One region of the Sporosarcina contaminans genome, then DNA from elsewhere that is predicted to be linked to it. Evidence: predicted binding sites of a transcription regulator. Region 1 holds the regulator's gene; the other holds the start of a gene.

Region 1 (4,881 bases):
TGATCCTTCCTGCAGGGCTTCCAGCCATTGTCCCCACTCTCTGTACGGTTGATCAACCGATTGTTGTCCTTTTCAATGCATTTTATTTTTAGATAATTAATAACCATTATTATAAATAGGAAGAAGCAAAATTGCAAGTGGTACCTTTTACAATATTATTGGGTCCGCCGGTTTTTGCCTTTCAATTGGATTGGACGGCTTATTGTCTTGATTCGCTCCATAATGCGCCCCGCTTTGACGACTTCCTTTTCTCCACGCTGCGTATAGGATAAATGGTGCTGCAATTCATCATAATTGAAGTTTGACGTGAAAAACGTCGGCAGTTTTTCAGACATGCGATATTGCAATATCGTTCCTAAAACTTCATCCCTTGCCCATGCAGACATCGTTTCCGCACCAAAATCGTCCAACATAAGCACTTTTGCTTTCTTTACAAAATCAATTTTCTCATTCAGCGTCTGGTCTTGGATCGATTGCTTCATCTCCCTTAAAAACTCAGGAATGTAAACAACTACTGTCCGTATTTGACGATGTGCCAATTCGTTAGCCAACGCACCAATAATATAAGATTTCCCTGTTCCAAAAGGACCGTGTATATATAAGCCTCGTTCAGGTAAACTGCCATCTTCGCCAATTGCGCTCAAAAACTGAGCACAAGCTTCTACAACTAATACGCGGCTCGGATCATGTTCGAGGTCAATATCATGAAGCCGCGCTTCCATTACGTCTTTCGGCATATACATGCTATCGATCATGTTTGTGACGTTACGCTTTTCTTCGTCGATCAATTTGTTCGGACATTTTACATAATCAAGATCAATATAACCGCGGGAAAGCACTAATTTCGGTTCAAAACCTTTCATGACATTGATGCACCCTTCAATATTCGGACATTGGTCGCAATGATGCGAAGCGGTTGCATATTCATATAATTTACCAAGACTTTTATCGACAACTGTTTTGTCAATCTCTTGGGAATGGTCTAAAATGAATTCCTGCACTCCCGGAGATTCCATTACTTCATTGCGAAGTTCTTCATATCTTGCGGTTAAAGAAGATGCATTTATTACACGTTTCAAAGTGTTGCCGATCGGTTCCATTATGATTTCACCCCGCTTTTCATCGCTTCTAATTTTTCAAGCAGCTGCTTGCGTTTTTCGTCAATGGACGGATCTAAATCAGAAGCAGGTTGTTGATCTTTTTCTTCATTGTAAAACCATTCCGGAACCTTTTCCTCTCTTGAAGGCTTCCGAGAAGTTGTTTTTTTGCTTCCTTCGTTTTGCCATTTTAAATATTGGTCATGCTCTTTTCTTGAAATTTCCATCGCTTGTTTTGCAGTCATAATCTTTTTGTTTTTCCAATGCGATGCAATTCTTTCCGCATAGTTTTTCGTAATTTTACCGTCATTGCGAATGATGACATAATGCAACAGCACATTTACGACTCCAACTGGAAAGCCATGGACTGTGACGAGTCGTTCCGCAAGTTCAACATCCACTGGAAGCGGTTCATTGCCCGTGTAATCCCTTAGCATTTCACGCGGTGGAGTATTTTCTAAGTAATGAATGAATTTATCCTCACGCGTTTTCGGCTCTTCTAGAGGTATCATGCGTTCTTTCGAAAACACTTTTTCAAGTTTTGGCGCTGATTTGGATATATTCATCTTATAATAATCGACTGCTGCCTTTCGAACTCTATCTTCAGGAAGCAAGTTGTTTTCATCCAAAGCCATCATAATAACCTTCTGCATATCGATTGGCGTCAATGAATAAAGAAATGCCAATTTCTCGACCAATTCTTTCGATAGCATGGCGAGCGACGCTTTAGGCACCATTTGCTCCGATAATCCCGAACACATCAGTTGATAATCAAAATCAGAATGAGCAAAAGGAATACCGTTGGATTCGATTCTTCCTTTAATCGCCCCGGTATCCTCCAAATCTTCTGAAACTCCATATCTTATCGGCTTATATACATCCAAGAAGGTTCTCGATACTTCCTCATAACCTTCATCTATTCTGTTGTCATCCAAAAAACGGGCACGTAAATTCCGGTATGCCTGCTCTCCAATTTTACTGAAAAGGAATGTGGACAATAGTGGATCATCCAAAAATGTTTTTGCATCCAAAGGCGGCAGAAGCTCGTAAAGGAAAGTTCGGTCATTCACTTCCCTTTTGCAATATGTCCGCAGTAGCCCTATTGCCTCTAAAGATATCCTAGCTTCAAAAATACGACCCAATGGCATTGTAAGCAAATTCATCAAATAATAATGATTATGCTCTGCATCTTGGTCTCCTTCTGCATCTGACCAAAGGGACATGAATAGGCTCATCGCATCTGGACCGATCAAAGGTTGATAAAATAATGTCAGGAGTTGCCGGTCATAGTCCGAAAACGGTTGTGCCAACTTGATTCTGAAGATGTCAATCGGTTGCAGCTCCTCATATAGCATGCGATCCGGCCGCCTCCTTTTTCCTACAATTTATGATTTCTTGTTTTGCAAGTTCTTCAATTCTTCGATGAAAACGTTAATATCTTTGTATTGGCGATATACCGATGCAAATCGGACGTACGCCACTTCATCTACATCTGCTAATTTTTCCATGACCATTTCACCAACATCTTCTGATTTGATCTCCACAATGCCCGCGCTTCGCAATTCTTTTTCGATCAGATAGACGATTTTATGGAGCGCCTCCAAATCGACTGGTCGTTTTTCGCACGCGCGGATGAGACCTCTTAAAAGTTTTTCACCGTTGAACTCTTCACGTGTACCGTCCTTTTTCACAACAACGAGTGGCATTTCCTCGACTTTTTCAAATGTAGTGAAACGAAAAGCACATTTTTCACATTCCCGGCGTCTTCTAATTGATCGATTTTCTTCCGCGGGCCTGGAATCGATGACCCGGGTGCCATTATAATGACAAGCTGGACATATCATTTTTTTGTTCCCCCGCATTTTCGTATAGTATATTGATTATAACAGAATTCTGTCGAAACTGGAGAGTTCCAATGGAATTTTGGCAGAGATTGCGAATAACGATTTTCTTTTCGAGCAATTACATAGACGATAAAAAAGCCATACACCTCTCAATTGTGAGAAGTATATGGCTTTTCGCCGGTTCTATTACGTTTTTTAATCACTTACGCATTGACCTTAGCAGTTAACGCTTCAGCCACTTTTTTAGTCAAGCCCACAACACGTGCGGAATAGCCCCACTCATTGTCATACCAAGCAAGCACTTTCACTTTTCGGTCGCCCATAACGATTGTTGAAAGACCATCAATCGTTGCGGATTCTGTCGTCGTGTTGAAGTCGATCGATACTAACGGCTCTGTCGTAAAGCGAAGGATGCCGGATAATTCATTTGCTGCCGCTTGTTTGAAAGCGTCGTTCACCGCTTCCACAGTTACGTCCTTTTTCAAGTCGACAACGAGATCGACTAAAGAAACGTTCGGTGTTGGAACACGAAGCGCCATGCCATGAATTTTACCTTCCAGTTCAGGCAATACGAGAGAAAGAGCTTTCGCAGCACCTGTAGATGTCGGTATGATCGATTGCGCACATGCACGAGCACGGCGAAGATCCTTATGAGGATTATCCAAGTTCTTTTGGTCATTTGTATAAGCATGCACAGTTGTCATTAAACCATTTTCGATGCCGAATGTATCATTCAATACTTTCGCAACTGGCGCAAGGCAGTTCGTCGTGCAGCTCGCATTCGAGATGACATCATGCTGATCGATGTCTAATTTATCATCATTAACGCCCAAAACGATTGTTACATCCTCGTTTTTGCCCGGAGCAGTTAAAATGACTTTTTTCGCGCCGGCATCCAAATGCAACGCTGCTTTATCGCGTGCATTGAAGACGCCTGTCGCTTCAACAACGATATCAACGCCTAATTCTTTCCAAGGAAGCTTGGATGGATCGCGTTCAGCTATCAATTTCACCCGTTTGCCATTAATGACAAGCGCATCTTCCTCCGCAACGACTTCACCGTCAAAAGCTCCATGAATTGTGTCATACTTAATCAAATGAGCAAGCGTTTCAGATGGATAAGACGCATTCACCGCTACAACATTCAAGCTGTCCTCCATAATCATTTGTCGGAAGACCATGCGTCCGATTCGGCCAAACCCGTTTATGGCAATTGAAGTTGTCATGAATAAATCCTCCTGATGATGTTATACTCTTTATCGTTAATCCGATAATTAGTATAACATATTTTAATTGGACGCATAGTGTTTGTGAACAGATTAACAATGTTCTATTTTTCAGAATTGCGCTTGCCATTCTATTAAAATTTGATCCAATTGCTTTTCCGTTTCTTTTAATGTGCCGTCATTATAAATAACCGCATCAGCCCCGCTTTCCTTTTCAGCAATAGGCAGTTGCGAATGAATGCGATCATCAGCCTCTTCTTCAGTGAGATGATTCCTCGCCATCAGCCTTTCCTTCTGCACTTTTGGACTTGCCGAGACGACAAGGATTTTGTCGACAAAATGCTGAAGCTTGCTTTCAAATAATAGCGGGATATCCATGATGACTATCTGCGCTCCCTTGCCAAGCCATTCATCCTTTTGGCGGAGCATCTCTTTTCTTACTGCAGGGTGCATAATCCGATTGAGCTTTTGACGCTCTGTTTCATCCCCAAAAATCCTTGCGCCGATCCATTCACGATTCATTGTGCCATCTTCCCGTAACGCGCCCTCTCCAAAAGCTTCCGATATTTCCTTTAACACAGGGCTACCCGGCTCTACTATTTCACGCGAAATGACATCAGCATCGACAATCGGAAAGCCTTTTGCCCTTAACATGTTCGCAACCGTGCTTTTTCCTGTTGCGATACTGCCCGTCAATCCTATAATCATTGACAT
Region 2 (4,881 bases), on a different contig from region 1:
CATAATAAAAAACGGTATCCAAACTAGAAATTACTTCAGTTTGGATACCGTTTGAGCAACCTTCAAGGTGCTGTATGTTTTATTCTTATAATCCGCATTTCAGTTGAGCATTACAATTTGTACAAGTATTGCACCCACCGATTTCTTTCACAGTACCCTGCCTACAAACGGGGCAAGTGTTGCCGACTTCAGATCCGATCGTTACGTTTGTTGAACGGAGATCTTGAATTGTATCAATTAAGACGACTTTCCGTTGTTCGATGAACTCTTCCGTCATCTCTGTTTCAGGCTCCATCGTATTCTCTTCAGCTTTCAGTGTAAGGACTTGGGAGTCACGGCTGCCGTCAACATAGACAGTTCCGCCTTTCGCTCCACCTTTATATAAACGCTCATAGACGCTTTCGACCTGTTTTACTGAATAGCCACGCGGAGCATTTACGGTTTTCGAAATGGAGCTGTCAATCCATCGCTGAATAATACATTGTACGTCTGCATGGGCTTCTGGAGATAAACTCATAGAAGAGACGAACCAATCCGGCAATTGATCTGGATCAGCTTGAGGATTACTTTCCAAGTACTCCTCTACAATACCGGCTTTCACTTCAATGAATTTACCAAGACGTCCGCTTCGATAATAGGTGAATGAAAAATACGGTTCAAGTCCAGTGCTGACTCCAACCATCGTACCAGTCGAGCCAGTCGGCGCCACTGTAAGTAGGTGAGAGTTGCGAATACCGTGTTCCAAAATGGCAGTGCGGATATCTTCAGGCATCCGCTTCATATAGCCAGTGTTAATGAATGCTTGTCTTAAAGCAGCGGTTTCCTCATCCGTTTTACCAATCAAGAATGGGAAGCTACCTTTTTCTTTTGCTAGTTCGATTGATTCCCGATAGGCAGTTGTTGCTATCGTTTCGAACACTTTATCAACGAGCTCATTGCCTTCTTTGGAGCCATATTCCTTCTCACAATAAATGAGTAAATCCGCAAGGCCCATGACGCCTAAACCGATCCGTCTTTCACCAAGTGCCTGTACTTTATTTTCCTCAAGGAAGTACGGTGTCGAATCGATAACATTGTCTTGCATTCTTACCCCTACGCGAACCGTTTCTTTCAGCTTTTCGTAATTGACCGTTTTCATCTCTTTGTTTGCGAACTCCGCAAGATTCACTGCCGCCAAGTTACATACTGAATAAGGCGCTAATGGCTGTTCGCCGCAAGGATTTGTTGCAACAACCTTTTGGCCATATGCTTTCGCATTCGTTTCATTGTTTGCATTGTCAATAAAGAAAATACCTGGTTCAGCTGAATAAGTAGCGCAAATATTAATAAGATCCCATAAAGCGCGCGCTTTTATTTTTCGGTAAACACGGACTTCATAGCCCATCTTTTCCCATTCACGAACATCTCCAACGTTATGCCACTCTTCGTTATAAAAAGCCATTTCTTCAGGTGTATACTTTTCAACTGCTGGAAAACGCAGTTCATAATCACCATCTTCTTCAACAGCTTTCATGAATTCATCCGTCAATGTTACGGAAATATTCGCACCTGTTAAGAATTCCGGATTATGGACAGAATACGTTCCGCCATCTCGCAATTTCATTTCCGCATCTCGCAAAATTGCTTCGTTGAAACCGCCCATGCCAGGGATTGATCTGTAATTCAAAATCCCTTGATACATCGCTTCTTCTTGCGCAGTAAGCGGCGTAAACTTAAGTTTTTCGTTGGCAAGTTTTTGGATAAGCTCTTCATCCGTATTTTCAAGAAGATAGCGAAGAATTCTCGGATTTTGCATTTTCGAGATGATAAATTCGCAAATATCAGGATGCCAATCAGCTAACATGATCATTTGTGCTCCGCGGCGGCTGCCCCCTTGTTCCACAAGGTGTGTCAGCTTAGCAATATCGTCAAGCCATGATACTGACCCCGATGACTTTCCATTTACACCACGCGCAAGTGTGTTCCGCGGTCTCAATGTTGAACCGTTCGTTCCGACACCGCCTCCACGGCTCATAATTTCCATCACTTGTTTGCGGTGATCGGAAATGCCTTCACGAGAATCGGGAACGAATGGCATCACATAGCAATTGAAGAACGTCACTTCAGTTTCCGAACCTGCGCCATAAAGGACACGACCTGCCGGAATGAAATTCAATTTTGCCAATTGCTCATAAAAACGCTCGAACGATTCTTGCCGTTTTTCTTCCGTCTTTTCAGCGGCAGCTAAACCAGTAGCATTCCGCTTTGCGATTTGCTCATAAAACACTTCTAACGGCTTCTCAATGACGTCTAATGATCTTCTGACAACACCCTTTTCTTGCTCTTCCGGATCATCGATTGAAGAACGGTATGCTTCTTCAATCCAAATGTCCGCTTTGCCACTCGCTTTATCGATTGCTTTAACGTATCCTAATCCCCTCGCTGGAAATTTCGGATCTTCTTTTACGGTTAAGACGACAAAATCGCCTACTTTTAGCGTCTTCTTTTCAGTGTCCTTAAATGAATATCGATCAATCATCACGAGACGGGACACTCCGCTATGTGTAATCTTCATGTCATCTGTGATGGGATGCACTTGCGGAAACTCCTTTATATCCGCATTCAATTGCTGCTTGTCCAATGATGGTGTTTGCTCGTTTGAAACAATAACCATTCTCGCATCCTCCTTATTTATTTCAAGATAAATTCTTACCAAACACAACATGTTGTATTATGTACATTACCTAATCTACTACATATTGAAACTTCATTCAACTGTATCCGTTTTTACAGATTTTGACGAATGCCGCGATTATCCGATTTCGCATGAAAAAATAGATCGAAAGTGCTAACCTTTATTTTTTAAATGTCCAGTCTTTATTTGCATATTTACTTTCTTCAATTTCTTTAACAATTGCCTCTTGCTCTGCTGTCAATTCCATTGGAGAAAGCTCGATCTCCAACGCCTGTTCGAAACCTTTCGAGAATGCCGAAATACACTCTTCTATCGAAACTTCACGCTCAACAAGTCGATCGATTGCTACAGCTTTTTGGGGCAAGTTCATTCTCATTCGTTCTCGGGCTTCTGCAGAATCAAACTTGAATAAAGATATCAATTTGTCTTCATCCAAGCTTAATAAAATAGCGCCGTGCTGCAAGATGACACCTTTTTGACGTGTCTGTGCACTGCCAGCTACTTTTTTCCCTTCAACGACAAGTTCATACCAGCTTGGTGCATCAAAACAAACAGCACTTTTAGGTTTTTTTAATCGATCAGCTTGCTCTTTGGAAGCCGGCACTGAAAATTCTGCTTGTAGCCCTAAGTTTTGAAAGCCTTTCAGCAATCCCCCTGAAATGACTCGGTAGGCTTCTGTCACCGTTTCCGGCATATCAGGATATGCTTCGGAGACTATGACACTATAAGTCAGTTCATCCTCGTGCAACACTCCTCTTCCTCCCGTTGGTCGCCGCACGAATCCTAAACCATGTTCTTTCACGGATGACATATCAATCTCTTTGTCAACACTTTGGAAATAACCGATCGATAGCGTAGCTGGCTCCCATTCATAAAATCTTAGAACAGGGCCTATTTCACCTTTACTATGCCAATCCAATAGCGCTTCATCAAGCGCCATATTGTATGAAGGCGAACGTTTTCCCGAATTAATAAAGTGCCAAATCCTTTTCGTCATTACGATTCCCCCTTCCATAACAGCCGATAAAGAATAACATAGTTTTCATAGTACCATAATTCCAAACGCGCAATAAGTATTGACTTTTTCTCTTTCATTCTGATTGCCTACTTATCAGTATCAAAAAGAAACCCTGCTCTTTTCCTAACATGTGAAACCTACTTATCAGTTACGAGCAATCAGTATTTTGCATGAAAACACACATCATTCTCATTGAAGAACGTTCTTCCATTCTTTATAATGAATAAGAAGATGGAAAGGGGAAAGTCGTTGTGAATCCGAATTTGATTATCTTAGGCGTCGCACTCATCGCATTGATTTTGTACTTCGTCATTACGATGCTGCGCGTCCGTAAAGCAGTAACAAATTTAACGCAAGAACAGTTTATTGAAGGGTATCGTAAGGCGCAGCTCATTGACGTTCGAGAACCGAAAGAATTTGAATCTGGCCATATTTTAGGCGCAAGAAATATTCCTTATTCGCAATTCCGCCAACGTTACAAAGAGATCCGACCTGATAAACCTGTATACTTGTATGACCAAAATGGCGGTAAAAGTTCGCGTGCAGCTCTATACTTAAAGAAACGCAATTATTCACAGCTATTCCAGTTGCAAGGCGGCTTCCGTACATGGACAGGCAAAGTAAAAAGCAAATGAAAAAAAGGCCTCTATAAAATTGAGGACACTGAAAAACAAGGCACTCTACTAAAAAGAGGCTGTCCAATAAGTCCCTAAAATAGAACAGGTGGCGAAAAACGAATCGTTTTTCGCCACCTGTTCTTGTATTTTTCTCATTCAATACTGAAAGTAGCTCGCGGATGCCGGCCACTTTCAGTAGATTGTGGGCCAATGCCACAATTCCGAATTCCGTATGCACCTTTTCGATGCCCCGCAGTGAGAATTTGCGGAACGACCGATTGCCCTTGATGTGACCGAACACGCTTTCTACCTCAATTTTACGTTGAGCGTAGATTCCTGTGTTCTCTTCACATTCAAGGGCTTCCTTTGCTTTCGCTTACATTTCTTCAAATACCGTGTTCCAATGGACTTGTCGATTGCCTTTTGCTTTCGTACATAATTTTTTCAATGGGCAATCCGAACAGTCCTCGCATTCATAAATTTTGTAACTTTGCTCGTATCCTGAAGCGTTCTTCTTGTTTTGGTATTTCCTAAAAGTGACTTTCCGTCCATTCGGGCAGATGAATAGATCG

Evidence for each region. The regulator NrdR, encoded in region 1, represses ribonucleotide reductase genes. The targets are predictions, from matches to a motif close to AACACNATATATNGTGTT.
Region 2: the regulator NrdR is predicted to act here: its motif matches at 2,695-2,712, upstream of ACFQ38_RS04680 (vitamin B12-dependent ribonucleotide reductase).

The regions. Positions count from the first base shown of each region.
Region 1 covers NZ_JBHTLT010000132.1:11,787-16,667, forward strand. Annotated here, with positions in the region: T-box leader at 1-85, opposite strand, end outside; gene dnaI (primosomal protein DnaI) at 156-1,100, opposite strand; gene ACFQ38_RS17660 (replication initiation and membrane attachment family protein) at 1,100-2,452, opposite strand; gene nrdR (transcriptional regulator NrdR) at 2,483-2,941, opposite strand; gene ACFQ38_RS17670 (glyceraldehyde-3-phosphate dehydrogenase) at 3,145-4,167, opposite strand; gene coaE (dephospho-CoA kinase) at 4,279-4,875, opposite strand.
Region 2 covers NZ_JBHTLT010000020.1:126,127-131,007, forward strand. Annotated here, with positions in the region: gene ACFQ38_RS04680 (vitamin B12-dependent ribonucleotide reductase) at 86-2,653, opposite strand; gene ACFQ38_RS04685 (lipoate--protein ligase family protein) at 2,835-3,671, opposite strand; gene ACFQ38_RS04690 (rhodanese-like domain-containing protein) at 3,962-4,327, shown strand; partial or broken gene ACFQ38_RS04695 (transposase) at 4,557-4,881, opposite strand, start outside.